DNA from 2 places in the Mitsuaria sp. CC2 genome. Region 2 is predicted to be linked to the other one. Evidence: riboswitches for the same ligand, from Rfam matches in the RefSeq annotation. Region 2 holds a riboswitch; the other holds the start of a gene.
The links. A riboswitch is a leader RNA that binds a small molecule or an ion and turns the genes downstream of it on or off. The one in region 2 is predicted to bind S-adenosylhomocysteine.
Positions count from the first base shown of each region.

Region 1 (14,323 bases), on a different contig from region 2:
CGACGCCACCCGGTTCGGCGCGGCATAGCGCAGCGCCACGTCGAACTCGCTGTCGTCGATCTCGACGAGCTGATCCAGCGCCGACACGCGGATGTCCATGTCGGGATGCTCCCGCTGGAAGGCCTCCAGCCGGGGGATCAGCCACAGCGATGCAAAGGAGGCGAAGGTCGTCACGTTGACGACGCGCCGGCCGCGCGTCGTGCGGATCTGACGCACGGTGCTGTCCAGCCGCTCCAGCATCGGCTCCACGACCGCGAGCAGGAGCTTCCCGTCCGGTGCCAGCTCCACATGCCGGGTGCCGCGCTTGAACAGCGTCGCGCCCAGTTCCTCCTCCAGCGACCGGATCTGGCGGCTGACGGCGGACTGCGTCAGGAAGAGTTCCTCAGCCGCGGCGCTGAAGCTCAGCCGCCGGGCGACCGCCTCGAAGGCCCGCAGCGGACCGACGGCGAGCGGACGGTGACGGGCGGGATTCTTGAGCGGATTCATGCGTGAATGGTATCAATCGACGTCGCAAGACTCATTGGACCATCCTGCGGGTCAACCCTAATATCTCACCATGCCCACGAGGAAGGCCGCCGTCAGGCGCGCTGTGCGAGGGGCGGGGAGTCGATCATGAATGTCATGCAAAAGTCATCAATCCAGGTCAGCCGCGACGACGCCGCATGGACCTTGTCCGCGGGCGAGGCCATGAGCCTGCCGATCGGCCCGGGCCGTCGTGAACTGCATGTGCTCGACGGTCGCGTCTGGGTGACGCAGCGCGGCGACCTGAACCTGCCCGCGCAGGACTTCTGGCTGTCGGCCGGCGAAACGCTGGAAGTCGGCAGCGGCACGGAACTCGTCGTCGAAGCCTGGCCGACCGCCCGCTTCCAGCTGATGGTGCCGCCGCAGGCCTGCGCCAATCCGCTGGCGCGCCGCGTCGTCAGCCGCCTGCCTTCTTTCGGGCAGCTGTTCGGCCACCGCCTGGCGAACGCCTGACCGCCGGAGACGCCGTCGTGACGCCCTTCAGCGCCTTGGCCGGTTTCTCCTTCGTGACGGTGCTCGGCTCGGCGCTGGTGCCGGCGCTCTTCTTCGGCGTCCTGGCCTTCGGCTTCGCGTTGGCGGAGCGCAAGGCCGACGCCATCGCCAGCCGCCCCCAGGGCAGCATCAGCGCAGGGGATTCCAGCGCCTCCTCCGGCGGCCGGAAGTAATTCAGGCTGGCGACTTCCTGTCGCCCGTCCTTGCCGCTCTTCGAGTACCGGAACGGCTCGCAGCCGGCGTCCCCGTAGCGGGACTGGCTGACGGCGTCCGCCTTCAGGTAGAGCTCGTCGCGGCTGATGATGGCCAGGAAAAGGCCGTCCACGTACAGCCCGAAGCCTCCGAACATCCGCCGGGCCAGCACCGGCCCGAGCGGGGCCAGCAACTCCATGCAGTGATTCGCGAAGTCCGCGCCCGCGCCGGTGACGCGGCGGACGGTGCCGGTGGTGGTGGTGCCTCGTGCCATGAGGGCGACTCTAGTTCAGCGCCAGGAAACTGGCGTCGTGTCCGCGAGGCGGCCACAATGGTCCGCACCAGGGCCCGCCGGGTCCGTGAGGGAAGGCGAATGGGCTGGATGGATCCGAACGACAAGCTGCCGATCTCCGAAGACCGCCAGGCGCTGCGCGAGCGCCTGATCCGCGAGCGCCTGGACCTGCCGGGCCGCCTGGAGCTCGCCGACGTGGTGCAGAGCGTGCTGCGCGTCTGGCTGGTCGGGCGCAAGGAAAAGCGCATCGCGGCCTACTGGCCCATCAAGGGCGAATTCGATCCGCTGCCGGCGTTGTACCGCTGGAGCGAGGTCGACGGCGACCGCCGCATCGGCCTGCCGGTCGTCGATCGCGAGGAAGGGCGGCTGCGCTTCCACGTCTGGTATCCGGGCTGCCCGATGGAAGAGGACGCCACCGGCATCACCAAGCCCAAGGACACCGAGGCCTTCGATCCGGAGCTGCTGATCCTGCCTTGTCTCGGCTACGGCCCGGGCGGCATCCGCATGGGCTACGGCGGCGGCTTCATGCTGCGCACGATCGCGCAGATCCAGCCCAGGCCGGTGGTCGTCGGCGTCGGTTTCAGCCACGGCTTCCAGCCGACGCTGACCGCCCAGCCGAACGACGTGCGGCTCGATGCGATGCTGACCGAGATGGGGGTCGTCTGGGAGAATCCGCGCCCATGAGCTCCGCCGATCCCCACGCCCTGAACGCCCTGAATGCTCTCTACGCCGACCACCTCGCGGAACAGCAGCGCCGCACCGACCACGCGTTGCAGCGCGGCGGATTCGATGCGCTGCTGATCGCGTCGGGCATCGAGAAGTTCGCCTTCCTCGACGATCGCCCCTATGTCTTCCAGCCGAATCCGCATTTCAAGCTGTGGGTGCCGCTGCTCCGTCATCCGGACAGCTGGCTGGTGATCCGCCCCGGGCACAAGCCGCGCCTCGTCTACGTGCAGCCCGAGGACTACTGGCACGTGCCGCCCGAGGCGCCGAGCGGCTTCTGGGTCGACCACTTCGAGCTGATCATCGTCCGCAAGGCGGAAGAGGCGCTGCCCTATCTGCAAGTGCCCGGCACGCTGGCGATCGTCGGCGAGGCGGACGCGGCGCTGGGCGACATCGTCCCGAACAACCCGCCCGAGGTGTTGAACCCCTTGCACTACGCGCGGGCCGCGAAGACCGGCTACGAACTGCTGCGTCTGCGCGAGGCGTCGGCGCTGGGCGCGAAGGCGCACCTCGCGTCGCAGCGCGCCTTCCGCGAGGGCCTGTCCGAGGCGGCGATCCACAACGCCTACCTCGACGCCTGCGGCTTCGCCGAGCGCGACCTGCCCTACGGCAACATCGTCGCGCTCAACGAGCACGCGGCGGTGCTGCATTACCAATACCAGGACCAGCTGGCCCCGGCGCAATCGCTGTCGCTGCTGGTGGATGCGGGCGCGCACAGCGGCGGCTACGCATCGGACATCACCCGCACGACCGGCAACGGCGACGCGACCTTCCAGGCGCTGATCGATGCCATGGAAGCGGCGCAGCTGCGGCTGGTCGACCGCGTGCGCGCCGGCGTCGACTACCGCGACATCCACCTGGCCTCGCACCGCGAGACTGCCGGGGTGCTGCGCCAGCTGGGCATCGTGAAGATGGACGAGGAGGCGATGCTCGCGCAAGGCGTGACCTCGACCTTCCTGCCGCACGGCATCGGCCACCTGCTGGGACTGCAGGTCCACGACATCGGCGGCTTCATGGCCGGCGAAGACGGCGGCACGATCGCCAAGCCGGACGGTCACCCGTACCTGCGTCTGACGCGCGTGCTGCAGCCCGGCATGGTCGTGACGATCGAGCCGGGGCTGTACTTCATCCCGATGCTGCTGGACAAGCTGCGCGCCACGCCCGCCGCGGCAAACGTGGACTGGCCGCTGGTCAGGCACCTGAGCGCCTTCGGCGGCGTCCGCATCGAGGACGACGTCGCCTGCCGCGAGACAGGCGCGCCGGAGAACCTCACCCGGGATGCGTTCGCGGCCTTGATCTGAGCCAGGCTGATCAGAACCGGTAACCGACGCCCACGCCCACCAGCAGCGGATCGATCTTGAACTTGCCGACGTTCGTTCCCTTGGAGCGAACCTCGGTGTCCATCTGGATCTTCTTCACGTCGACGTTGATCGACCACTGCTTGTCGAGCATCACGTCGAAGCCCGCCTGCGCCGCCAGGCCGACGCTGTTCTTCGTGATCGTCGGCTCGAGCGCGGCCTGCACGGCAGGCTCGAAGTGGACGCCGGAAAAGCGCGTGTAGTTCAGGCCCGCGCCCAGGTAAGGGCGGAAGCCGCCTTCCGGGTTGAAGTGGTACTGCAGCGTCAGCGTCGGCGGCAGGTGCTTCACCGAGCCGATGCGCTGGCCGTTGCTGTAGAGCTTGTGACGCTGCGGCACCGTCAGGACCAGTTCGGCGGCCCAGTTCGGCGCCATGAAATAGCTGAAATCGACTTCGGGGATGGTCTTGCGGCTCAGGGACAGACCCAGGCCGGTGTGGTCCTTCTCTGCAGGGTCGATGTTCACCGCGCGGGCGCGGAAGACCCACGGGCTGCTCTGCGCATGAGCCGACGGTGCCATCGCGGTGGCGAGCGCGGCGAGCGCGACGCCGACGGCGATCGACGGACGGAAGAAGGCGGGGCGGGCGCCGGAGACGGAAAGGATGCGGGACATGCGGTCACTCCTGGTCAATGGGATGACCGGGATTGAACGCGGACCGCTCCGTGAGAACCTTGACCGTTCACAAGGAACGGCGGCGAACCGGTGCGGTTCCCCGCGCCGGCGCGAAGCGCTTGCGCCTTATCAAGCTTTCGTGGCGAGACCGAGGCGTTCACACAACGCCAGCGTGAGCGCGCTCTGGTTGAGCGAATAGAAATGCAGCCCCGGCACGCCGCCGGCGATCAGGCGTTCGCACAGCCGCGTGACGACGTCCAGGCCGAAGGCGCGCACCGAGGCGGCGTCGTCCATGTAGCCTTCCATCTTCAGCGCGACCCAGCGCGGGATCTCGATGCCGTCGCGCTGCGCGAACTGCGCGATGCGTGCGAAGTTGTTGATCGGCATGATGCCCGGCACGATCGGGACGTCCACGCCGATCGCCCGCGTCGCGTCGACGAAATGGAAGTAGGCATCGGGGTTGTAGAAGAACTGCGTGATCGCGCCGCTGGCGCCGGCGCGCACCTTGTCCGCGAAGAACTGCAGGTCGCGCGCCGCGTAGCGCTGCTGCGGGTGGTACTCGGGATAGGCGGCCACCTCGATGTCCCAGTCCGCGCCTTGCGTCTCGCGGATGAAGCGCACCAGCTCGGCCGCGTAACGGAACTCGCCCGCCGTCGCCGTCCCGCTGGGCAGGTCGCCGCGCAGCGCGACAACGCGCCGGATGTTCTGCGCGCGGTAGGTCGCGAGGATCTCCGCGATGTTCTCGCGCGTCGAGCCCACGCAGGACAGGTGAGGCGCCGCCTCGAAACCGGACGAGGCGATGTCCGCGACGGTCGACAGCGTCTTCTCGCGCGTCGATCCGCCCGCGCCGTAGGTGACGCTGAAGTACTGCGGATCCACCGCGCGCAGCTCCTGCACGACGGTCTTCAGCTTCTCGGTGCCGACGGGCGTGTTGGGCGGGAAGAATTCGATGCTGACAGGCGTCGTCATGGTTTCTGAACCCAGATGAAAAATTCGGTGTTGCCGTCGCCGCCGGTGACGGGGCTTTCGAACCAGCCCTTGACGACGAGGTCGCGCTTCTCAGCGGCCGCCACGGCCTGCTCCTTGAGCACGACGTATTGCGCCTTGTCCTTGACGATGCCGTTCTTGTTCAAGGCCTTCGGGCCCAGCTCGTACTGCGGCTTGATCAGCAGCAGGGCCTGGCCTTGCGGCTTGAGCCAGCCGACCACGTGCTTGAGCGTGCCGATCATCGAGATGAAGCTCAGGTCGCCCACGACCAGATCGAAGGGCTCGGTCGGGACGTAGTCCTTCACGTGCATGCCTTCATGGGCGGTCACGCGCGGGTCCGCCTTCAAGGTCTCGTGCAGCTGGCTGTGGCCGACATCGATGCCGGTCACGTGCGCCGCGCCCGCCTTGAGCAGCACGTCGGTGAAGCCGCCCGCGCTCTGGCCCATGTCCAGCGCCGTGAGGCCCGCCACCGACACGCCGACCTTGGCCAACGCGCCTTCGAGCTTGAGCCCGCCGCGCGAGACGTAACGCAGCTCGGCGTCGTCCGTCACGCGCAGGGGGGTGGTGTCGGGCAGGTCCTCGCCGCACTTGCGCACGACGGTCCAGCCCTTGGGGCCTTCCCACTCGACCGCACGCGCGTTGATCAGCCGCTGGGCGGCCGAGCGCGTGGGCGCCAGGCCAAGGGAGAGAAGCAGCTGGTCAGCACGCATGGTCGGGTCTCGGGTCGGTCAATCAATAACGGTAGGTGTCGGGCTTGTACGGGCCCGACTTCGACACGCCGATGTAGGCGGCCTGCTCGTCCGTCAGCTCGCTGAGCTGCGCGTTCAGCGTCTTCAGCTGCAGCCGGGCGACGTGCTCGTCCAGGTGCTTGGGCAGCACGTAGACCTGGCCGACGGCGTAGGCGTCCTTGTGGGCGAAGAGCTCGATCTGGGCGATCGTCTGGTTGGCGAAGCTCGACGACATCACGTAGCTCGGGTGGCCCGTGCCGCAGCCCAGGTTCACCAGGCGGCCCTTGGCCAGCAGGATGATGCGTTTGCCGTCGGGGAAGATCACGTGGTCCACCTGCGGCTTGATCTCTTCCCACTCGTACTTCTCGATCGACGCGATGTCGATCTCGTTGTCGAAGTGGCCGATGTTGCAGACGATGGCGTTGTGCTTCATCGCGGCCATGTGCTCATGGCGGATCACGCCCTTGTTGCCGGTCGTGGTGACGAAGATGTCGGCCTTGTCGGCGGCATATTCCATCGTCACGACGCGGAAGCCTTCCATCGCGGCCTGCAGCGCGCAGATCGGATCGATCTCGGTGACCCACACCTGCGCCGACAGCGCGCGCATCGCCTGCGCGGAGCCCTTGCCCACGTCGCCATAACCGGCGATCACGGCGATCTTGCCGGCGATCATCACGTCGGTGGCGCGCTTGATGCCGTCCACCAGCGACTCGCGGCAGCCGTACAGGTTGTCGAACTTGCTCTTGGTGACCGAGTCGTTGACGTTGATCGCGCGGAACAGCAGCGTGCCCTTGGCCGACATTTCCTTCAGGCGATGCACGCCCGTGGTCGTCTCTTCCGTGACGCCGATGATCTCGGCGCTCTTGCGGGTGTACCAGGTGGCGTCCTCGGCGACCTTCTTCTTGATCGCGGCGAACAGGATGCGCTCTTCCTCGCTGCCCGGATTGGCCAGGACCGACAGGTCCTTCTCGGCCTTCTGGCCCAGGTGCATCAGCAGCGTCGCGTCGCCGCCGTCGTCCAGGATCATGTTGGGGCCTTCGCCCGCGGTCCCCTTGGCGCCGAAGTCGAAGATGCGGTGCGTGTAGTCCCAGTAGTCTTCCAGCGTCTCGCCCTTGTAGGCGAAGACGGGGGTGCCTGCGGCAACCAGCGCGGCGGCGGCGTGGTCCTGCGTCGAGAAGATGTTGCACGACGCCCAGCGGACTTCCGCGCCCAGCGCCTGCAGCGTCTCGACCAGCACGGCGGTCTGGATCGTCATGTGCAGCGAGCCGGTGATGCGCGCGCCCTTGAGCGGCTGCGCGGCGGCGTATTCCTCGCGGATGGCCATCAGCGCGGGCATCTCGCTCTCGGCGATCTTGATTTCCTTGCGGCCCCAGTCGGCCAGCGACAGGTCTTTGATCAGGTACTGGTCTTGGGCCAGCGGCTTCAGTTGGGCGTTCATGCGGACTCCTGCGAGGAAGGGCCGTCGACGCCAGCGATCAGGGCATGGGGAGAAGTGCGGAGGGCAATTGCTGGGGCATTTGCCGCTCGGTCCTCACCCGGCCTGCGAAGGGTCGACGGGTGAGCGCGGTTGCCATTGCCGCGGGCGTGTCGCCGCGCGGCGGTTCCGAGCCTGGCCTCCATGGGATGGGAGGTCGCAACGCTCCTCGGAACAGGGCCGGATTGTAGTCATGTTCGGGCCCACAATCGCCCCCCATGCGAACGATTCCCCCTCTCAGCGGCTGTCCCGTCACGGCCTGGCGCCCCCTGCGCGGGGTGCTGACGGACATCGACGACACCCTGACGGAGGAGGGCGCGATCGCCCCGGCGGCGCTGGAGGCGTTGCGGGAGCTGCAGGCGGCGGACGTGCCGGTCATTGCGATCACCGGGCGTCCCGCCGGCTGGAGCGAGGCCTTTGCGATGGCGTGGCCCGTCCGGGGGATCGTCGCGGAGAACGGCGGCGTGCTCCTGCACCGGGACGGGAAACGGCTGTCGACCGAATTCGCACAGGACGACGCGATGCGCGCGCGGAACCTCGCGCGGCTGCAGGCCTGCGCGCGGGAGATCGTCGCGACGGTGCCCGGCGCCGTGCTCGCCCGCGACAGCGGAGGCCGGCTGACCGACATCGCCGTCGACCACAGCGAGTTCACGGCGCTGGACTACGACGCGATCGCCGCCGTCTGCGACCGGATGCGCGCCCACGGCCTGGTGGCGACGGTCAGTTCGATCCACGTCAACGGCTGGATCGGCGACCACAGCAAGTGGACCGCCGCGACCTGGGCGGTGAAGCGGCTGACGGGCCTGGACTTCGATCCCGCCGAGTGGGTGTATGTCGGCGATTCGACGAACGATCAACTGATGTTCGAACGCATGCCGCTGTCGGTGGGGGTGGCCAACATCGCGCGTTTCCTGCCGATGCTGGATCACCCGCCGACCTACGTCACCGCGACCGAGCGCGGCGAGGGCTTCGCGGAAGTGGCCCGCGCACTGCTGCTCGCACGCGGGACGGCCGGCTCGTCGACGACGGGTCGGTGAGGGCGCGGCTGCCGGCCCTCGACCGGATCCCAGGCATGGCGGCCGACCAGCGCGGAGATGCCCGGCCAGTCATGTCCGCGCGGCAGCACGCGCGCCAGCGCCGCATGGCTGACCCGGCCCCCGACGGCCACGAGGCGTTCCGCCACTTCGATCCGCCGGCGCCGCAGCCGCGGCAAGAGCCAGCGGTTGGTCGGACGCTCGCGCAGCACGCTCGGATGCGGCATGCAGCGGTGCTCGGCCATCATCAGATGGCGCAGCAGGATCTCGAGCCCGAACGGGTCGAGGCCGCGCCAGTCGGTGCTCAATCGCGCCAGCGCGAAGCGCAGATTGGCCTGCGCGTCGGAATGCGCGACATGGAAACGGGACTGGCCGGTCATGAACATCGAGACCTCCGGAGGGCGGTAGCGCTGCGCCGCTGCGGCAAGCGCGGCGCCTGTCCTTGATGTCGGCCTTGGGAAGCGGATCCTGAACCGCGGGATGTCCCCAGAAACGTCACGAAAGGAAATCGCCGCCCGAGAGCGGGAGGGGCGGTCCACAAAAGGAAAGGGCCGCGCGAGGCGGCCCCTTTTTGGGGGTGGGGCACGGAAAATCGTCAGGACGCCTCGGGATGGCGCGCCTTCCAGGCACGCAGGGCCTGCCGGTACGCGTCCATTGCCAGATCGTGCAGGTCGAAGATGCACGGATCGCAGCCGTTGCCGCAGCACGCATCGATGTCCGGCTGCGGCGGCGGCACGGGCATGGGGTCCTCGGGCTGAACGTCGATCATGGCGTCGACCATGGCGTCAAATCATGGCTGGCGATTTCCCCGCGGGAGCCGGAGGCTTCCCGCGGCAGGGGGCGTCAGCGACGGACCGGCGGCGGGCCCGAGTGGTTCGAACGCTGCAGGTGACGGAAGGTGATCCGGCCCTTGGTCAGGTCGTACGGCGACATTTCCAGCGAGACGGCGTCGCCGGCCAGGATGCGGATGTGATGCTTGCGCATCTTGCCGCCCGTGTAGGCGATGACCTGATGGCCGTTTTCCAGCGTCACGCGAAAGCGCGAGTCCGGCAGGATTTCGTTGACGACACCCTGCATTTCGATCAGTTCTTCCTTGGCCATACGGCTTGCTCCATGCTTGAAGATGAAAAGGGCGCCAGCCGCGGTCTGCCGCAGGCCCTCGCCTCGGAAATCAACGGCGCGCGGCTCAGTGGCTGCGCGCCCAGGCGGTGCCTTCGGTCTCCGCATAGCGCAACGCGGCGCGGCGGGTCTCGAAGGTCGGCACGAATCGCATGACACGATCAATGCTGGCCATGCCGCGTCCCGACTGGATCGAGACGGCCGCGGCGAAGCCGCCGTCGGCATGGGGTTTGGTCATCGGTGAGACAAGGAATCGCCCCACCTCAATGCGTTTGTTCTGCATCGTTATTTTGAGGTGTGCGCCTTGACAGGCAATCGCAATAAGCAACCGTCTTGGCGCGGTGTGGGAAGGTGTGCCATCTCCATTCGATGATACGAACGGATGGGGGCACGGAAAGTGGTTCCAGATGCCGATCAGCCGAATGGCGAACAGGCTGGCCGAAACCAGAAACGCTCAAGCGCACGAACCGGGGGGTGATGCTGGTGCGAGCCGCTCGCAGAAGTGTCCTTGGGAGGGACCGGAGGGGCTGCAGAAGAAGACCTGAAGAGGGTGGTCTTGTGCGAGTCAAGCAGCGATTGTAGCCCAAGCGCGAGATTCGCGCATCTCCCGAGGGCACCCCAGGGTGGGGGAAGTCCAACAGCGCCGCGGTCAGGGGTGGGAGACCGCCTTCGTCGGATCGTGCAAGCGGTTTGCCGGAACCGGCACGTGCGGTCGCCGCCCCGTTCCTAGGATTCATCCGTCCCCCAACACCGGCCTCGGCACCTGGTTGCCGCCCGGCCACGAACCCTCTGAAGGACGGAATTTCCATGAGCAAGATCTGGTTCATCACTGGCGCCAACCGCGGTTTCGGTCGTGAAATCGCCCGGGCGGCGCTGGCCGCCGGCGACCGCGTCGTCGCCACCGGTCGCAACGTCGAGGCGTTGAAGACGGCGTATGCCGACCACGGAGAAGACGTGTTGTGCCTTCCGCTGGACGTCAGCCGTGAGGCGGAAGCCGCCGACGCGGTCGAACAGGCCGTGGCGCGCTTCGGCCGCATCGACGTGCTGGTCAACAACGCGGGCTACGGGCAACTCGGCCTGTTCGAGGAAATCAGCGCCGCCGACGTCGAACGCCAGTTCGCCACCAACGTCTTCGGCCTGATGCACGTCACCCGCGCGGCGCTGCCGGTGATGCGCCGGCAGCGCGACGGGCACATCATCAACATCGCGTCGGTCGGCGGCTTCCGCGGGTTCGACGGCGCGACGGTGTACTGCGCGACGAAGTTCGCCGTCGACGGGTTCACCGCGTCGCTGGCGCCGGAGCTCGCCGGCTTCAACATCCGCGTGACGGTCGTCGAGCCGGGCTTCTTCCGCACCGACTTCCTGGATGCCAGTTCGGTGCGCTACGGCACGGCGCCGATCGCGGACTACGCGACGCTGCCCACGCCGCCGCTGTCGACCTACGAGGCCTACAACCACCAGCAGCCCGGCGATCCGGCGAAGCTGGGACGCGCCTTCGTCGAACTGGCCGCGATGCCGACGCCGCCGCTGCATTTCGTGGCCGGTTCGGATGCGCTGGGCATGGCGCGCGAGACCTTCGGTCAGCGCGTGGCGGAGATCGAGGCGCATGCCGCCCTGTCCGCCTCGCTGGACCGCGACGAGGTCTGACCGGTCGCCGGCCGCCGGCCGCCGCCGGGACGCTGCCCATCGTGTCGGCGGTTTCGACGAGTGGCTCCGGCTCCAAGGTGATCCGGCAAGGGAGCAAGTGCACGCGGGTCGATGAGAACCGCGTTGCCGCGATCAATCCGACCGACGATCGCCTCAAGAATGCCCCGGCGATGGTGGGGAACTGCTTCAGCAAGTGAGAGGGGTGAGCGGGGCGACGCTCAGGCCGGTAACCGCGCCGATGGCGTGTCTCGCCGCTTCGCCGCATCCCGGGACGGCGGCGCGCCGTAGAGGCGGCTGTACTCGCGACTGAACTGCGACGGGCTTTCATACCCGACCGCGTGGCCGGCGCGCGCGACCTCGAGGCCCTCGGCGATCAGCAGCCGCCGCGCTTCCTGCAGCCGCAGCTGCTTCTGGTATTGCAACGGGCTCATGGCCGTCAGGGCGCGGAAGTGGTGATGCAGCGAGGACGCGCTCATGTGCGCCTCCTTCGCCAGCGATTCGATGCGCAGCGGCTGCGCGTAGTGGGTCTTCAGCCAGCGGATCGCACGGTGCACGCGCTGCGTCTGGCTGTCGGCGCGGGCGACCTGCGCCAGACGCTCTCCCTGCTCGCTGCGCAGCACGCGGTAGACGAGCTCGCGCATCGCCATCGGCGCCAGCGCCGCATGGTCCTCCGGATGGTCGAGCAGCTGCATCAGGCGCGCGGAGGCATCGAGCATCTCCGAGGTCACGGCGCTGACGAAGAGTCCTCGCCCCGGGTCGTCCCCGGCCTGTGTGGTGCCGTCCATCGACGGGACCGATGGCGTCGGCACGGCCGCCGCCCGCGGTGGACCGCTGCGCGCGACCAGCTCCGCCACTTCCTCCGGATCGAAATCCAGTCGCAGGCAGAGGTAGGGACGCTCCGGCGTCGCTTCGATCACGCGGCCGCTGACCGGCAGGTCCGTGGTGAACACCATGAAGCGCGCGGCGTCATAGACATACCGGTCGTCGCCCAGGAGGACCTCCTTCGCGCCTTGCGCGATGAGGCAGAACGCTGCCGGCTGCAGCGCGTGCGCGAACTCGCCGCCGGGGGCGTCCTGCCGGATGGCCCAGAGCCGGGGCAGCGCCGTCGGCCAGACGCCGGGACGCGGCGCGTGGCGCAGCAGCATCGCGCCCAGGGCGCCTGTGTCCTGCATGAGGGCGCTCATCCCGCGTTCATCCCGCGCGCAGCAGCTGCTCGATGTCGGCGCGCGGCGGCGTGCCGAAGAGGCGGCGGTACTCGCGGCTGAACTGCGAGGCGCTCTCGTAGCCGACCTGGTGTGCCGCGGCCGCCGCGTCCAGGCCTTCGCCGAGCATCAGCCGACGCGCGTGCTGCAGCCGCAGCTGCTTCTGGTACTGCATCGGCGACATGCTCGTCAGCTGCTTGAAGCGCTGGTGCAGCGTCGACGCGCTCATGTGCGCGACGGCGGCCAGCTCGTCGATGCTGATGGCTTCGCTGAAGCGGCGGTTCAACTCGTCGATCGCGCGCCCCAGGCGACGCGTCGCGCTGTCCTGCTGCGCCAGCGCCCGCAGCCGCGGGCCCAGCGGCCCGGTCAGCACGCGATAGAAGATCTCCCGCTGCAGCAGCGGCGCCAGCACGCGCTGATCCTCCGGGTTGTCGAGCAGTTGCATCAGGCGAAGCGCCGCACTCAGCATCGACTCCGACACCGGCGCGACGTTCAACCCCGACTGCGCCGACGGCGACGCGTCGGTGCTGGCCGGGCCGACCTCCAGCATCAGCTCCGCCAGCGTCGCGGTCGAGCAGTCGATGCGCACGCACAGGTAGGGCTTGTCCGGTGTCGCCTCGATCACGCCGCCCTTGGGCAGCATCGGCATCGACACCAGCAGGAAATGCAGCGGGTCGTAATACAGCGTCTCGGTGCCGAGCTCCACCTTCTTGCGACCCTGCAGCACGATGGCCAGGCCGGGCTCGTAGAACGCCGGCGCGGTCTTGGGCATCGCGCAGCTGGCCTTGATCAGGTGCAGGCAGGGAATGGCCGTCGGGCGCGAGCCCTCGGCGTCGATGTGCCGGAGGGTGAGATCCACCATCTGCGCGCGCAGGGCCTGCAGCGCGTCGGGGAAACCGTCGGCGAGGGGAATCGGAGTGGGTGCGACCATGCATCGGATTGTGCAAGTCCGTCGCGCGCGCCGCCAGCGCCCGCGAGGGCTTCGGATGGGGTTCCGGAGGATCGGGCAAGGATGGGCGAGCATTGCGCTGGTTCCGGAGGGGGGCGGATTCCTAAGCTCTCGGTCATCGCGGCGGCCGTCCGGTCGTCGCGCGCCCACCGTCTTCGAAGGAGTGCCGCCATGACCATCATGTCCAGGGAACCGCTGAACAACCTGCCCCAGCTGCCGCGTCGCCGGCTCGGCGCGCACGGACCGGAGGTCTCCGCGCTCGGCCTCGGCTGCATGGGGATGTCCGATTTCTACGGCCCGGCCGACGCGGCCACGTCGATGGCCGTGCTGCACCGCGCGCTGGATCTGGGGATGAACTTCCTCGACACGTCCGACATCTACGGCAACGGCGCCAACGAGAAGCTGCTGTCGGGGCTGCTGGCCAACCGGCGCCGTGAGGTGGTGCTCGCCACCAAGTTCGGCATCGTGCGCAATGCGGACGGACTCTCCGCCGGCGTCAACGGCCGGCCGCTGAACGTGCACGCGTCCTGCGACGGGAGCCTGCGCCGTCTGGGCGTCAACCACATCGACCTGTACTACCTGCACCGCGTCGACAAGTCGGTGCCGATCGAGGAGACCGTGGGCGCCATGGCCGCGCTGGTGCGCGCGGGCAAGGTGCGCCACATCGGCCTGTCCGAGGCATCGGCCGAGACGATCCGGCGCGCCCACCGGGTGCATCCGATCGCGGCGGTGCAGTCCGAGTACTCGCTGTGGACGCGCGACGTGGAGGCCGAGGTGCTCCCGACCTGCCGGGAGCTCGGCATCGCGCTCGTCCCCTACAGCCCGCTGGGGCGTGGCTTCCTGACCGGCGCGATCCGCAGCGCCGATCAACTGGCGGCCAACGACTGGCGGCGGGTCAATCCCCGGTTCCAGGACGGTCATCTGGCGCAGAACCTCGCGCTGGCCGACGCCCTCGTCGCGCTGGCCCGCGATCACGGACTGACGCCGGCGCAAC
Region 1 is NZ_JARVXN010000034.1:60,192-74,514, forward strand. Features, by position in the region: gene PV762_RS23240 (LysR family transcriptional regulator) at 1-486, opposite strand, end outside; gene PV762_RS23245 (DUF2917 domain-containing protein) at 613-975, shown strand; gene PV762_RS23250 (TfoX/Sxy family protein) at 920-1,480, opposite strand; gene PV762_RS23255 (5-formyltetrahydrofolate cyclo-ligase) at 1,589-2,182, shown strand; gene pepQ (Xaa-Pro dipeptidase) at 2,179-3,522, shown strand; gene PV762_RS23265 (OmpW/AlkL family protein) at 3,533-4,189, opposite strand; gene metF (methylenetetrahydrofolate reductase [NAD(P)H]) at 4,319-5,158, opposite strand; gene PV762_RS23275 (TlyA family RNA methyltransferase) at 5,155-5,886, opposite strand; gene ahcY (adenosylhomocysteinase) at 5,909-7,342, opposite strand; S-adenosyl-L-homocysteine riboswitch at 7,457-7,555, opposite strand; gene PV762_RS23285 (HAD family hydrolase) at 7,597-8,415, shown strand; gene PV762_RS23290 (hypothetical protein) at 8,316-8,798, opposite strand; gene PV762_RS23295 (oxidoreductase-like domain-containing protein) at 9,008-9,193, opposite strand; gene infA (translation initiation factor IF-1) at 9,256-9,513, opposite strand; gene PV762_RS23305 (hypothetical protein) at 9,599-9,814, opposite strand; gene PV762_RS23310 (oxidoreductase) at 10,339-11,178, shown strand; gene PV762_RS23315 (AraC family transcriptional regulator N-terminal domain-containing protein) at 11,397-12,362, opposite strand; gene PV762_RS23320 (AraC family transcriptional regulator N-terminal domain-containing protein) at 12,370-13,311, opposite strand; gene PV762_RS23325 (aldo/keto reductase) at 13,501-14,323, shown strand, end outside.
Region 1: it holds a riboswitch for S-adenosylhomocysteine, as region 2 does, so the genes downstream of both, ahcY (adenosylhomocysteinase) here and metH (methionine synthase) in region 2, are expected to answer to the same signal.

Region 2 (14,323 bases):
CAGCCGCTCGAAGGTGCCGTCGGCCACGAGCGCGTTCATGCCGCGCGTCAGGTCCGCGGCGAGCCGCGGACGGCCCGGTCGGACGAACATGTAGAGCGCCGCGGGATAGTGCAACAGCAGGTAAGGGTCGATGACGAGGTTCTGCTCGGCGAAGCTGGCGAGCTCCGAATCGACCTCGAAGATCGAGCGCGGGAAGTAGTCGAAGCGGCCCTGCGACAGCATCTGGAACAGGCCCTGGTAATGCGTGCTGACCTGCACCGGCAGGCCGTTGGCGCGCAGCACGGCGGTGTCTGGCCAATCGTGCATCTGTCCGGCGGTCAACCGGGCCAGGTCTTGCAGGTCGCGAATGTCGCGCAGGCGCTCGCGATCGGCGGCGCGGGTCAGGCACAGGCGCCAGCCGATCAGCCCCCGGTCCAGCGGCACGCGGATCGGCAGCAGGGTCTTCTCGCGCAGCGGATCGGTCATCGTCCAGAACACGTCGATGCCGGGATCGTTGCTCGCCATCTCCAGCAGCGCGCGGCTCTGGACCATCTCCGACTGCGTCTGGATCAGCGCGTAGCGGGTGCCGCTGCGCTGGAGCGCGGCGTGCAGCAGGCTGATGAAGTAGTCGACCTGCTTGTCCTGCTGGGGGAGATGGCGCGGATAGATGACGGTGGTCGGTTCCGGCGGCGTCGAGGCCGGCGAGCCGCTGGACGCCGGCCGGGCCGCCGCCGCGGCGCCCGGCAGCAGGGCGAGCGCGGGCAGGGCGGTGCAGAGGGTCGAGGCCGCGGCAGCCTGCAGCAGGTCGCGGCGGCCGGCCATCAGGCGTCCAGGAAGACCGTCAGCACGCCGGTGTAGCCGTGCAGCCGCGCGTGGGCGATCTCCCCGTTGGCGAAGAATCCGGCCAGCGGCACTTCGCCCAGCGCATGCTGGACCCACTGCAGCTCCGCCGACGGCGAGCCGAAGTGCGGGCCGCCCCGCCCCGTGCAGCTGAAGTACAGGGCTCCGGCCATGCGCGCGCCGCGTTCCTCCGCCTCGGCGCGGATCTCGGTGCAGATGCGGACCAGGTCGCGTCGGGCGGCGTCGGGGTGACGTTCGCAGAAGCTCAGCAGTTCGCCTTCGCGCATCTGCTCGGCGACCGCGATGCCGCGCCGGCCGGGGTCCAGCCCGACGAGATGCCGGACGCGGACTTCGGCGCCGTACTCGCGCCGGGCGCCGGGCTCGTCGCTGAGGCCGACCAGCGTGCGCCGGAACAGCGGCATGGCCTGACGCAGCGAACCGGACTCGCCGGTGTATGCCGGCAGCTTCAGGTCCTCGAGCAGCGCGTCCAGCGCGGGCTGCCCGTCGAGTCCGGTGACCAGCGGCCCGTCGCAGGCGGTGACGCGGCGTTCGCGGCCGAGCGGCTGGCAGCCCTGGCTGACGCGCGAGATCCAGCGCACGTCCGGCCCGAGCGCCAGGCCCGACAGGCCGCCCGCGAAGATGCCGTCCGCGACCTGCACCGCGTTGTCGCCGCCGCTGACCAGTCCGCCGAAGAGGTAGCCGCTGCTGCAGCGCTGGGAGAGCTCGCTGATCAACTCCTGCAGGTCGGGCGTGCCGCCGTCGGCGTGCAGCAGCAGGCTGCGGGATTCGCAGTCCGGCGTCAGCGGCCGCAGTCCGGAGAAGACCCGCCACTGGTCCGCGGGCAGGTCGCAGAGCATGACCACCAGCGCCGGTTCGTCGAAGTATTCGACGCCGCTGGCGCTGACCGCGAGCGCGGAGGCACCGACCCAGCCGCAACCCGGCCAGCGCTCGCGGACCTCGTCCAGCAGCGCCTGCGCGTGCGGCACGTAGGGATGCGTCAGGTAGAGGAAACCCAGCGTCGGCGTCATGCCGGCGCGCTGTCCCTCCAACTGGGCGCCGACGAGGGCCAACGCCATGTGGGGATCGGGATGGGTGGCGTGCGCCTGGAGAAAGCGAGGCATGAACGGCCCTCGGGAGGCTGGTGGGCTCAGGGCGCCTTGCGTTTGGCGGCGGGTTTGGTCGCCGGTCTGGCGGCGGTCTTGCGCGCGGGCGCCGCCTTCCTGGCGGCCCCCTGGGTCGCGGCTTTCGCCGCAGGCCTGGCGGGTGCCTCGGGCGCGGGCTTGGCGGCTGAGGCTGCCGCCGCGGTCTGGGCCGTCTTCATCGCCTGGGACGCGACCTGCGTGAACTGCTGCGTCAGTGCGTTCCACCATTGCATCGGGTCCGCACCCGCGGTTCTCGAGCCGGCGGCGTCGCCGGACTTCGCGTCGGGCTTCGCGTCCGATGCCGCATCGGCCTTCGTTCCGGGCTCCGCTTCGGCGACCGCCGCGGGCTTCGCGGCAGGCGCCGTCGGCGGCACCGGCGGTGTCTTCAGCACATCCTTCAGGTCCGCCATCGGCACGTTCATCGCGTGCAGCGTCGACAAGGTCATCCGCTGCACTTCCAGCGCCTGGATGGTCGCGGTGAGCATGCGGGCGTTGTTCTCCAGCCAGAACTGCACGGTGCGCAGCTCGCTGATCCGCTTGTCGAGCTCCTCCGGATCCAGCGTCGGCGCGACCCATTGGTTGAAGCCGGGGATCGCCGAGCCGGCGTTCTTCATCAGGCCCTGCAGGAAGTCGAAGCCCGGAACGAATTTGCTGAAGTCGGTGTCCGCCATGGTGTCTCCTCGCCGCCGTTCTCACCGGGGTTCCGCGTGCGCGACGGGAAGACCGGGGGCGGTCGTGCACCCGATCCTACGTCCTGGCGGCGACCGTCCGGTGTCGGGAAGGGCGCTGGGCGCGTCAGGTCGGAATGTGGTTCAGGTCGGCCCAGCCCGTCCACAGGATCTGGATGCCGATGCACAGCAGCACGAAGGCCATCAGCCGCATCATCACCAGCGTGCCGACCTCGCCCATCTTCATCAGCAGCCGGCCGCCGTTGCGGTAGACCAGGTAGACCACGGCGGCGGTGAAGGCCGCGCCGATGGCGGCCACGCTCGCGCCCATCACGTAGGGCACCGGCGATCGGGGGATCTGGGCGCCCAGCGCGATCGCCGCGGCGATGCTGCCCGGGCCGGTGGTCAGCGGGAAGGTGATCGGGAAGAAGCTGCGGCGGACGATCTCGGCCTCGGTGATGTCGCCGGGCGAGGCGTGCACGACGGCGGTCTGGACGTCGTCGGTCTCGTTGCGCGTCAGCATCACCCAGGCGCTGTAGGACACCAGCAGGCCGCCGCCGACGCGCACCACCGGCAGCGAGATGCCGAACAGGTCCAGCACATAGGTGCCCACCAGCAGCGACACCATGATCACGACCCAGCCGTTGATGGCGACCTGGCGTGCCAGGCGCTTGAGGACCTTGTCGTCGCCGCCGGCCGCGCCGATGACGATCGGGGCCACGCCCACCGGATTGATGATGGGCAGCAGCGTCAGCGGCACCAGGAAGAGCGATTGGAGGAAGGACGGCAGGGGGTCCAAGATGGGGACTCCAGGGAAAAGTCAGGGGGAAGCCTGGGGAAGACGAGGGCCGGAACGGCGCGCGGCCCAGTGTGCCGCAACTGGGTCACCGCGATCCGGTCCGCGGCATCAGGGTTACCTCGAAGCCCTGGTCCTTCAGCAGCGCCGGGATCGCGCGCGGTCCGGTCATGTGCATCGCGCCCACCGCCACCAGCAGCGACTGGCCGCGCTGGTGCAACTCGGAGATCCGACGGGCGAGCTCGGGATTGCGCCCGTCGTTGATGCGCTGCAGCGCGGCGCGGTCGGCGGCGTCGGTGACGCAGTCGCACCACTCGGCGTAGCGGTTCAGCCGGACGAGGTCGCCGCGGTCGTAGACCCCCACCATGGTGTCCAGCGTGCGCAGCAGTGATTTCGGACGTTCGAGCTGCTGCAGGTTGGCGCGCAGTTCATGGCGTGCGGCGTCGGCGTCGGCGGGCAGCAAGGCCTCGAGCTGGCCCTGCAGCGTCTCCAGCGCCAGGACCGGCAGACCGCGGTCGCGGGCCCACTGGCTCAGCAGCATCTCCTGGCCGTAGCGCACGTCCAGCCCCAGCGTGCGCGCCCGCAGCAGCATGTAGGTGCTGGTCTGCAGCAGCGGGTGCATCGCCGCGAGCGCCTGCGGTTCCAGGCAGACCGCGGCGGCCTGCGCGTCCAGGCGCCGGCGCAGCGAGGCGTCCAGCGGCAGGTCGGGCATGGGCGGCATCTTCCAGGCGTCGCGGTCCAGCGGATCGAGTTCCAGCGCGACCGCGTCGACCTCGTCGAGCGCCTTGCGCAGTCGCGGTCCCGGGGTGGCCCAACCGGGTTTGCCCACGTGCAGGCTGGCGTAGAGGTAGGAGGTCCGTCCGTCGCGCTTGAGCGTCCACATCAGGCCGCGGTCCTTGGCCTGCGCGGCGAGGCGGTCGGCGGGCAGCGGCGCGGGCTCGGGCGGACAGGACGGCTTGGACGGCGCCGCCAGCGCGTCGCCGCCCAGCACCGCGAGGAGGGCGAGCGTGCCGGCGGCGAGCGCGCGCGAAACGCGCCTCAGAAAGGTCGACGGGGACGGATGCAGCATGGACGGGACGATGCCATAGAACCGGCGTCGTCAAAGGCAAGCGCAGCACCTGCCGAAGAGGGACGCACCGTCGGCACCCCTGGACGGGGCGCGGCTGCACGATCCTGGCGCAGCGAAGGGGCAGGGCACGCCCCGGATCGGCGGGCGGGCCGCCGGGGATCAATGCATGATCACGGGCTGCTGGCCCAGGTCGGCGTACTGCGCGATGAAGGCGTCGAGGTCGTCGACGTCAGGCCCCTGTTCGATGAGCGCTTCCACGCCTTCCTGGAAGGCCTGGGCGAGGGCGCCTTCGATGAAGATCTCCTTGCGGGTGAACTTGTCGACGATCTCGAACCCGTCCCGCTGCAACGAGGGCAGGTTGGTGTGATCCACCTGGGCGGCGTGCGCGGCGTCGCCGGCGGACGGAGCGACCGGAACATCGAACTGGACGACGATGTAGCTCGGTGAGTCGTAGAGCATGTGCATGAAGGACTCCTTGGTTGGAGGAGTTATGGCCTGTTGCGACAGATTCAAGACCCGTCGCTCCCAACCAGGCCATGACCCATGGTGGCAGAACTTGCGGAACACGCTGACCGTGTCCCAAGCATTTGTGGTGCCAACCGCACAAGGTTTCACGGATCAACGAACCGTAACGCGCACATCGGGGGTCGAGGTCGGACGGACATGTGCGCGGCTGACAGGCTCACTCCAGCAAGCGGAGCGCCCACTGTTCGTCGTCGTCCAGGCTGAAGCGCAGATCGACCGGCAGGAAACCGCGCCGGCCGTCCAGCCAGGCGGACCATTGCAGCGCCGGTCGACCGGCGCCGCGCGCCAGGTCGCGCCGCAGCAGCCAACGGTCGCCGTCGCGCGCCGCCACCTCGAAATCCCAGTCGTTGACGCCCGTCGGACCGGCCACCGGCACTCGCAGTCGTTGACCGAGATGGGGCGCCGGTTCCGCCGCCATCATCGCGGCGAGCTGCAGCCACCAGGACAGGCGATCCTGAGTGCCCGCCGACATCGGAAAGGCACGCGCGCCTACAAGCAGCACCGGTCGAGCGGACGCGCGGTCGAAGATCAGCAACTCGCGTTCGCGTCCCTGGCGTGTCACGCGATGACGTTCGGGTTGCAAACCCTGCGCGCCCACACGGCCCTCGCTGTGCCAGACCGGCAGTTCGCGATCACCCGCGCGGCGTTCAAGCGTGATGTCGAAGCGGCTGGCGTCGATGCGGTAACTCAACGCTGCCTCGCCCGGTTGGCCGTCGATGATGAAGGCATAGGCCAGCGTGCCCGCGCCGTGCAGCGGCAACGCGAGCCATGCGGGCACGGGTCGGGTGTCCGGCGTGCGGACGGGCGTCGCGCGTCGCGAGGGGGGTGGAACGGCGGGATGGGCGGCGGGGCGAACCTCCGGCGTCGCGACAGGTTCGGGCGCCGGCGGAAGGGGCCTGTCGATGAGGCGCGTCGTCACGGCCGGGCTGTCGATCGCCCGCGGCAGGGACCGGCGCGACAACGCGCCGAGGGCGCACGCATGCAGCACCACGGCCCCCGCGAGCGCCGCCGCGAAGGCGATCCGCTCCTGAGGTGAAAATGCCACCACCGATCGTCCGACGAATGACTGTCCGTTCACAACAATGAAACTCGCCACCTACCGCGATGGATCCCGCGACGGCCACCTGGTGGTCGTGTCGCGCGACCTGAGCCAGGCATGCTATGCCACCGGCATCGCCACGCGCCTGCAACAGGTGCTCGACGACTGGAATTTCCTGGCGCCCCAGCTGGAGACGCTGTCGCAGTCCCTCAACCAGGGGCGCGCGCGGCATGCGTTCGCGTTCGATCCGAAGCAATGCCTGGCCCCGCTGCCGCGCCTGGCCGGCTGGATCGCCGGCGAGGCCTACCCAGAACAGGGTCGGGCCTTGCGCGAGCGCGGCCTCGCGTGGCCGGAACGCCTCAGCGCGCCGCTGCTGCGCGCCGGCGGCGCGGAAGCGCTGCTCGGTCCGACCGAACTGCTGGACCTGCGCACGCCCGGCCTGGAACCCGAACCGCAGCTCGCCGCGCTGATCGGCGATCTGGCGCAGGGCGCCGTGCCGTCGCAGGCGCTGGAATCGATCCGGCTGCTGATGCTGGTCGGCGACTGGGTGCTGCGGCCGGTGCAGCAGGAGGAGCTCGCCAACGGCTGGCCCGCGCTGCACAGCCGCCCGGCGCTGCAGTTCGCGCCGGTCGCCGTCACGCCGGACGAACTGCCCGGCGCCTGGTACCTCGGTCGCGCGGCGCTGCAGCTGCAGGTCATGCGCAACGGGCGCAAGCAGGCGGTCGTCGATGCGAAGACCGGCATGAAGTGGTCGCTCGGCGACCTGCTCGCGGAAGCGGCCCTCAACCGGCCGCTGCGCGCCGGCACGCTGGTCGGCGCGGGTTCGCCGGTGCTCGGCAAGCAGGTGGTGCTGGAACCGGGCGACAGCCTGCGCATCGAGTTCAAGCTCGGCGACGGCCCCGGCCCGTTCGGCGCCATCGACATGGACCTTGCGGAGTCGGAAGATGCGGCATCGGACGTCGCCGGCACCGACGACGATGCCGAGGGAGACACCCCGGAGCGTGCTGCCGCGGCTGATGCCGAAGGCGTCGAGGCTGCTGAGACCGCTGAGACGGCCATCGCTGACGTTCAAGAAGGAGACACCGATGAATCTGTTCCGCCGTGACCTGATCGCGCTGCTGGGCGCGGGCTGCGCCTCGCCGTGGGCGATGGCGCTGAGCCTGAGCGAGGGCGACGCCGCCTCCGGCGTGCGCGCGGCGCTCGAACGCGGCGCCCAGGCGGCGCTGGCCAACCTGGGGCGGACCGACGGTTTCCTCGGCAATCCGCAGGTGAAGATCGAGCTCCCCGGCGCGCTCAAGGACGCCGCGCGCCTGCTGCGCACGACCGGCCAGGGCAAGCGAATCGACGACCTGATCACCTCGATGAACCGCGCCGCCGAGCAGGCGATGCCGGAGGCGCGCCAGCTGCTGGTCACCACCGTGCGCAACATCAGCGTCGAGGACGCGGTGAGGATCGTGCGCGGCGGCGACAACGCGGTGACGCAGTTCTTCGAGGACAAGACCCGCTCGCCGCTGACGACGAAGTTCCTGCCCATCGTGACGAAGGCGACCGAGCGCCAGTCGCTGAGCGAGAAGTACAACGCGGTGGCCGGCAAGGCCTCCGGTTTCGGCCTCATCCGCAAGGAGGACGCCAACCTGCAGGGCTACGTCACCGACAAGGCGCTGGACGGCCTGTACTTCATGATCGGCCAGGAAGAGAAGAAGATCCGCCAGGACCCGGTCGGCACCGGAAGCGCCCTCCTGAAGAAGGTCTTCGGCGGTTGAGAACGGTGGGCCGGGGCCGGGCTTCCTACAATCGGAGCCCATGAACGCCCCGACCACCGCCCGTCCCGCCGCCCGCCCTGCCGTGGCCTACACCCGCGGCGCCGCCTTGCCCGCCATCCTGGCGCAACGCATCGCCGTCCTGGACGGCGCGATGGGCACGATGATCCAGCGCTACAAGCTGACGGAAGCCGACTTCCGCGGCGAGCGCTTCGCCGATCATCCCAAGGACCTCAAGGGCAACAACGACCTGCTGGTGCTGACCAGGCCCGAGGTCATCAGCGAGATCCACCGCCAGTACCTGGACGCCGGCGCCGACATCATCGAGACCAACACCTTCGGCACGACCACCGTCGCGCAGGAGGACTACGGCCTGCAGGACTACGCCTACGAGATGAACGTCGCCGCCGCGCGGCTGGCCCGCGAGGCCTGCGACGCGTTCAGCACGCCGGACAAGCCGCGCTTCGCGGCGGGCGCGCTCGGCCCGACGCCGCGCACGGCGTCGATCAGTCCGGACGTCAACGACCCCGGCGCGCGCAATGTCGACTTCGACACCCTGCGCAAGGCGTACTACGAGCAGGCCAAGGCGATGCTCGAAGGCGGCGTCGACCTGTTCCTGATCGAGACCATCTTCGACACGCTGAACGCCAAGGCGGCGATCTTCGCCGTCGACGAACTGATGGACGACACCGGCGAACGCCTGCCGGTGATCATCTCCGGCACGGTGACCGACGCGTCCGGGCGCATCCTGTCGGGGCAGACGGTGACGGCGTTCTGGCACTCGGTGCGGCATGCGCAGCCGATCGCGATCGGCCTGAACTGCGCGTTGGGCGCGGCGCTGATGCGGCCCTACATCGAGGAACTCTCGAAGGCGGCCGGCGACACCCCGATCTCCTGCTATCCCAACGCCGGCCTGCCCAACCCGATGAGCGACACCGGCTTCGACGAGACGCCGGACGTCACCGGCCGCCTGGTCGGCGAGTTCGCCGCCGCGGGCTTCCTGAACATCGCGGGCGGCTGCTGCGGCACGACGCCGGACCACATCCGCGCGATCGCGCAGAAGGTCTCCGCCTACCAGCCGCGCCGCTGGGGCAGCAGGCTGTTCAGCGGGCTGGTCGCGCAAGCCGAAGAGGCCTGAGCCTCAATACAGCTTCAACATCGCGTCCATGTTGATGCGCAGCCGGATCTCATGCGGCGCGAGGCTGGCGATGATGGCCTGGGCCTGCAGGCGCGTGTCGCGCAGCACCGGCGTGGTCAGCGGCGTACCGCTGCGGCCGAGCAGTGAAGCCACCGTCGGCGCGTTGGCGCTGTGGCCGCGCCTGAGGACCATGCCTTCCTCGCCGTTGGCCAGGCGCACCAGCGAGCCCGGCGGGTAGAGCCCGATCGCCTTGATCAGCGCAGCACCGGCTTCGTCGGGTTGCTGGAGCTCGTCGAGGTAGACCGCTCGCGCCGCCTGCGCCGCTGACAGCGGCCGGCGGCTGCGCCGCGGACTCAGCCGCGCGCCGTAGACGTCGGCGCGCCGCAGCAGGCGCGCCATCAGCTCGCCGTCGGAACGGCCGGCCAGCGGCCCGGGCCCGGCGTCGTGGTGAAGGCGCACGGCGGTCAGCCAATCGTCGTCGTCGACGCCGATCGACAGCAGCGTCTCCGCCGCGCGATCACCGTGGCCGGCGAGCTGTTCGCGCTGCATGTCCCCGATCGCTTCCGGCCGCAGCGCGTGCTGATCCTGCTGCGCGCCGCTGTCCAGGTTCATCGTCAGCGCCGCCAGTCCGAGCGTGCGTCGGCGGCCCTCGCCCCAGCCGAGCTGGCGGGTGGTCATCTCGACCAGCGCCAGCGACAGCAGCGCATGCCGCGCGCTGTACTGCAGCGGCTCCTGGCCGGCGTCGTGCACCAGCATCGCCAGGGAGGCGTCCGGCTGCTGCGTGAGCCGGGTCACCACCTTGTCGAGGAGCTCGGTCAGGCGCATCAGGAAGTCCGGCCGGCGCGGATCGCGCAACACCTGCTGCGCATGCCATTGCAGGTCGGCCCAGATGGCGGTGTGCGCCGGCACCGTCTGCTGCGGCACGGGCATGGGCCGGGTGGGCTTGTACTCGGCGGTCGCGCTGGCCAGCGCCGACATCGACGCGCCCTGCAGCATCATCGTGTCGAGCTTGTGGGCCAGGGCGCGCTGGTACTCGCGCGTCTCGTGCGCCTGCACGAACGGGCCGCGGGCCAGCAGGTCGCGGACCTGCGGCGTGTCGGGCAGCGGATGCCCGGAGGCGAACAGCAGATGCCCCGCCGCGTCCCGCAGCGAGAACGTCAACACCTGTCCCACGCGCAGGCTGTTGGGTGGAAGTTGGACCAGATCCACGGTGCCTTCCCTTCGACGTGTCGTCGTCTTGTCGTTGTTGTGTCGTTGTGCGGCGCTCTGCGTCGCCGCGCCGGCGAGGATAGGGGCGCGGCGGGCAGTGCAAGGCATTACGGCACGAACAAACCAGGGCCGGATCGGTAGAATGCACGCTGTTCCCGCTCCCAGCAAGGCCGCACCCGCGTCCCTGCGGTGGCGGTGGTTTCCGAGGAGCGTTGCGACAGGTCCCGTCACCCGGGTGCCCGCCAGGCTCGGAACGGCGGTGTCGGACTCCCGGACACCGCCTCACAACGGCGCTCACCGACCCGCGTTCCGCGGGGTTGCGGTGAGTTGCGCGGCCCCGTCTTTCGTTCCAGCTCACGTCCAGCTTCGAAAAGCGCCGCCGCCATGTCCGCCCCGAATTCCGCCTCCGACATCTCCGCAGCCCCCGCCGCGACGCCCGTCGCCGTGCCGCCGATGAAGCTCTCCGGCCTGGAGCCGGTGAACATCGGCGCCGGCACGCTGTTCGTGAACATCGGCGAGCGCACCAACGTCACCGGCTCCAAGGCCTTCGCGCGGTTGATCCTGAACGGGGAGTTCGAGGCCGCGCTGAGCGTCGCCCGCCAGCAGGTCGAGAACGGCGCGCAGGTCATCGACATCAACATGGACGAGGCCATGCTCGACAGCAAGGCCGCGATGGTGCGTTTCCTCAACCTGATCGCCTCGGAGCCCGAGATCGCCCGCGTGCCGATCATGATCGACTCGTCCAAGTGGGAGGTGATCGAGGCCGGCCTGAAGTGCATCCAGGGCAAGGGCATCGTCAACTCGATCTCGCTGAAGGAAGGCGAGGCGGAGTTCCGACGCCAGGCCAAGCTGATCCGCCGCTACGGCGCGGCCACGGTGGTGATGGCCTTCGACGAGACCGGCCAGGCCGACACCTACCAGCGCAAGATCGAGATCTGCACCCGCGCCTACCGGATGCTGGTCGACGAGATCGGCTTCCCGCCCGAGGACATCATCTTCGACCCCAACATCTTCGCGATCGCCACCGGCATCGAGGAGCACAACAACTACGCCGTCGACTTCATCGAGGCCACGCGCTGGATCAAGCAGCACCTGCCCGGCGCCAAGGTCAGCGGCGGCGTGTCCAACGTGTCATTCAGCTTCCGCGGCAACGAGCCGGTGCGCGAGGCCATCCACACGGTGTTCCTGTACCACGCGATCCAGGCCGGCATGGACATGGGCATCGTCAACGCCGGCATGGTCGGCGTCTACGACGAGATCCCCGCCGACCTGCGCGAGCGCGTCGAGGACGTGGTGCTGAACCGCCGCGAGGATTCGACCGAACGGCTGCTGGAGGTGGCCGAGTCGGTGAAGGGCGCGGCCAAGGACGACAGCGCCAAGCTGGCCTGGCGCGCCGGCGACGTCGGCGCGCGGCTGTCGCATGCGCTGATCCACGGCATCACCGACTTCATCGTCGAAGACACCGAGGAAGCCTGGCAGGGCATCCGCGCCGGCGGCGGCCGCCCGCTGCACGTGATCGAAGGCCCGCTGATGGCCGGCATGAACGTGGTCGGCGACCTGTTCGGCGCCGGCAAGATGTTCCTGCCGCAGGTGGTCAAGAGCGCGCGCGTGATGAAGTCCGCCGTCGCGCACCTGGTGCCCTACATCGAGGAAGAGAAGCGCCAGATGGCCGCCGCCGGTGCGGACGTGCGCTCCAAGGGCAAGATCGTCATCGCGACGGTGAAAGGCGACGTTCACGACATCGGCAAGAACATCGTCACGGTGGTCTTGCAGTGCAACAACTTCGAGGTCGTCAACATGGGCGTGATGGTCCCGTGCCAGGACATCCTCGCGAAGGCCAAGGTCGAGGGTGCGGACATCATCGGGCTGTCGGGCCTGATCACGCCCAGCCTGGAAGAGATGCAGTACGTTGCCGCGGAGATGCAGCGCGACGACTACTTCCGCATGAAGAAGATCCCGCTGCTGATCGGCGGCGCGACCACCAGCCGCGTGCACACGGCCGTCAAGATCTCGCCGCACTATGAAGGCCCGGTGGTCTACGTGCCGGACGCGTCGCGCTCGGTGGGCGTGTGCTCGGAGCTGCTGTCCGACGAGCGCGCCACGCGCTTCATCGACGAGCTCAAGTCCGACTACGAGAAGGTGCGCGAGCTGCACGCCAACAAGAAGCAGACGCCGCTGGTGACGCTGGCGCAGGCCCGCGCCAACAAGCACCGCGCCGACTTCACCACCTACACGCCAGCGGTGCCGCGCTTCATCGGCCGGCGCCAGTTCCGCAACTACGACCTGGCCGAGCTCGCGCAGTGCATCGACTGGGGCCCGTTCTTCCAGACCTGGGACCTCGCGGGGCCGTTCCCGGCCATCCTCAAGGACGAGGTGGTCGGCACCGAGGCGCAGCGCGTGTTCAGCGACGGCAAGCGCATGCTGCAGCGCCTGATCGAGGGCCGGTGGCTGACCGCCAGCGGCGTGATGGGCCTGTACCCTGCCGCGCAGGTGAACGACGACGACATCGAGATCTACAGCGACGAATCGCGCACCGAGGTGCTGATGACCTGGCGCGGCCTGCGCATGCAGTCCGAGCGGCCGGTCGTGGACGGCGTGCGCCGACCCAACCGGGCGCTGGCGGATTTCGTCGCGGCCAAGGGCACGGTGCCGGACTACATCGGGCTGTTCGCGGTGACCGCCGGCCTCGGCGTGGACAAGAAGGAACAGCAGTTCATCGACGACCTGGACGACTACTCCGCGATCATGCTCAAGGCGCTGGCGGACCGCCTGGCCGAAGCCTTCGCCGAGCGGTTGCACCAGCGCGTGCGGCTGGACCTGTGGGGCTACGCGGCGGACGAGACGCTCAGCAACGAGGAACTCATCGCCGAGTCGTACCGCGGCATCCGTCCGGCGCCGGGGTATCCGGCCTGTCCGGACCATCTGGTCAAGCGGGACATGTTCCGCGTGCTGCAGGCCGAGGACATCGGCATGGCACTCACCGAAGGCATGGCGATGACGCCGGCGGCCAGCGTGAGCGGCTTCTACCTGGCGCATCCGGAAGCGGCGTACTTCAACGTCGGCCGCATCGGGGACGACCAGGTGGCGGACTGGGCGGCGCGCATGGCGCTCGATCACGAGGCCGCGCAGCGGGCACTGGCGCCCTTGCTCGGCTGAGGCGTCCGCGCAACGAAAACCGAATCACGCGGCCTTGTCCTACAGGCCGCGTTTCACCCCTTTACAAACGGGACAGTTTTCGGGCCCCGCGACTTGTAACAGCGTGGCATTCTTCGCTCATCCCCCGTTCCTAGGGGAAAACCATAAGAGGTGAATGATGGCGATGAATACCAATCAGAAGATCGCGGCCGGGGCCGTGGGAGCGACCGTGCTGGTCGTGGCGGCCTTCTTTGCGGGGCGTCAAGCGGCGCCGTCCATGCCCGACTCGCCGATCGCGGCGACCGAGCAGCAGGGCAACGTGGTCGACCGCAACGGCGCCAACGCCGCGGACGAGTCCCGCGCGGCCCGTCGTTCCGGCGACGATGCCGTCCAGCGCTCGACCAATGAGCCGCGCCGCGTGGCGCAGCAGGCGCCGCGCGATGTCGGCTCGACCGGCTCCGCCGACAACAACGGATCGTCCGGCTCCGCGCAGTCGGAATCCCGCATCTGCTCGGCCTGCGCCACGGTGCTGTCGGTCCATACCGAGGCCCGCCAAGGCCAGGGCACCGGCATCGGCGTCGTCGGCGGCGCGGTGGTCGGCGGCCTGCTGGGCAGCGCGGTCGGCGGCGGCACGGGCAAGAAGATCGCCACGGTGGGCGGCGCGGTCGCGGGCGGCTATGCCGGCAACGAGATCGAGAAGCGCCAGCGCAGCACGACCGTGTGGGTGGTCAAGATGCGCAACGCCGACCAGAGCAACCGCACGATGACCTTCAGCCACGACCCGGGCGTGCAGAGCGGCGACGTCGTGCGCGCCAGCGAAGGTCAGCTGATCCGCCAATAAGCGCGGCGCGGTTTCGCGTGCGCTCATCGACAACGCCGGCGATGCCGGCGTTGTCGTTTCTGGACGGACTCCCTCCTGCGGACGCGAGGGTCAGTCGTTGCGCCCCGGCAGCGCCCGGCGCCACTGGATCGCTTCGGAGACATGCAAGGCCGTGATGACGTCGCTGCCGGCCAGGTCGGCGA
Region 2 is NZ_JARVXN010000018.1:77,481-91,803, reverse strand. Features, by position in the region: gene PV762_RS13060 (substrate-binding periplasmic protein) at 1-801, opposite strand, end outside; gene PV762_RS13055 (FIST signal transduction protein) at 801-1,940, opposite strand; gene PV762_RS13050 (PhaM family polyhydroxyalkanoate granule multifunctional regulatory protein) at 1,967-2,632, opposite strand; gene PV762_RS13045 (MarC family protein) at 2,757-3,428, opposite strand; gene PV762_RS13040 (TraB/GumN family protein) at 3,514-4,494, opposite strand; gene PV762_RS13035 (DUF3567 domain-containing protein) at 4,654-4,959, opposite strand; gene PV762_RS13030 (hypothetical protein) at 5,177-6,064, opposite strand; gene PV762_RS13025 (fumarylacetoacetate hydrolase family protein) at 6,102-7,163, shown strand; gene PV762_RS13020 (DUF4197 domain-containing protein) at 7,144-7,821, shown strand; gene PV762_RS13015 (homocysteine S-methyltransferase family protein) at 7,862-8,956, shown strand; gene PV762_RS13010 (phosphohydrolase) at 8,960-10,165, opposite strand; S-adenosyl-L-homocysteine riboswitch at 10,364-10,468, shown strand; gene metH (methionine synthase) at 10,619-13,321, shown strand; gene PV762_RS13000 (glycine zipper 2TM domain-containing protein) at 13,485-14,141, shown strand; gene PV762_RS12995 (YifB family Mg chelatase-like AAA ATPase) at 14,232-14,323, opposite strand, start outside.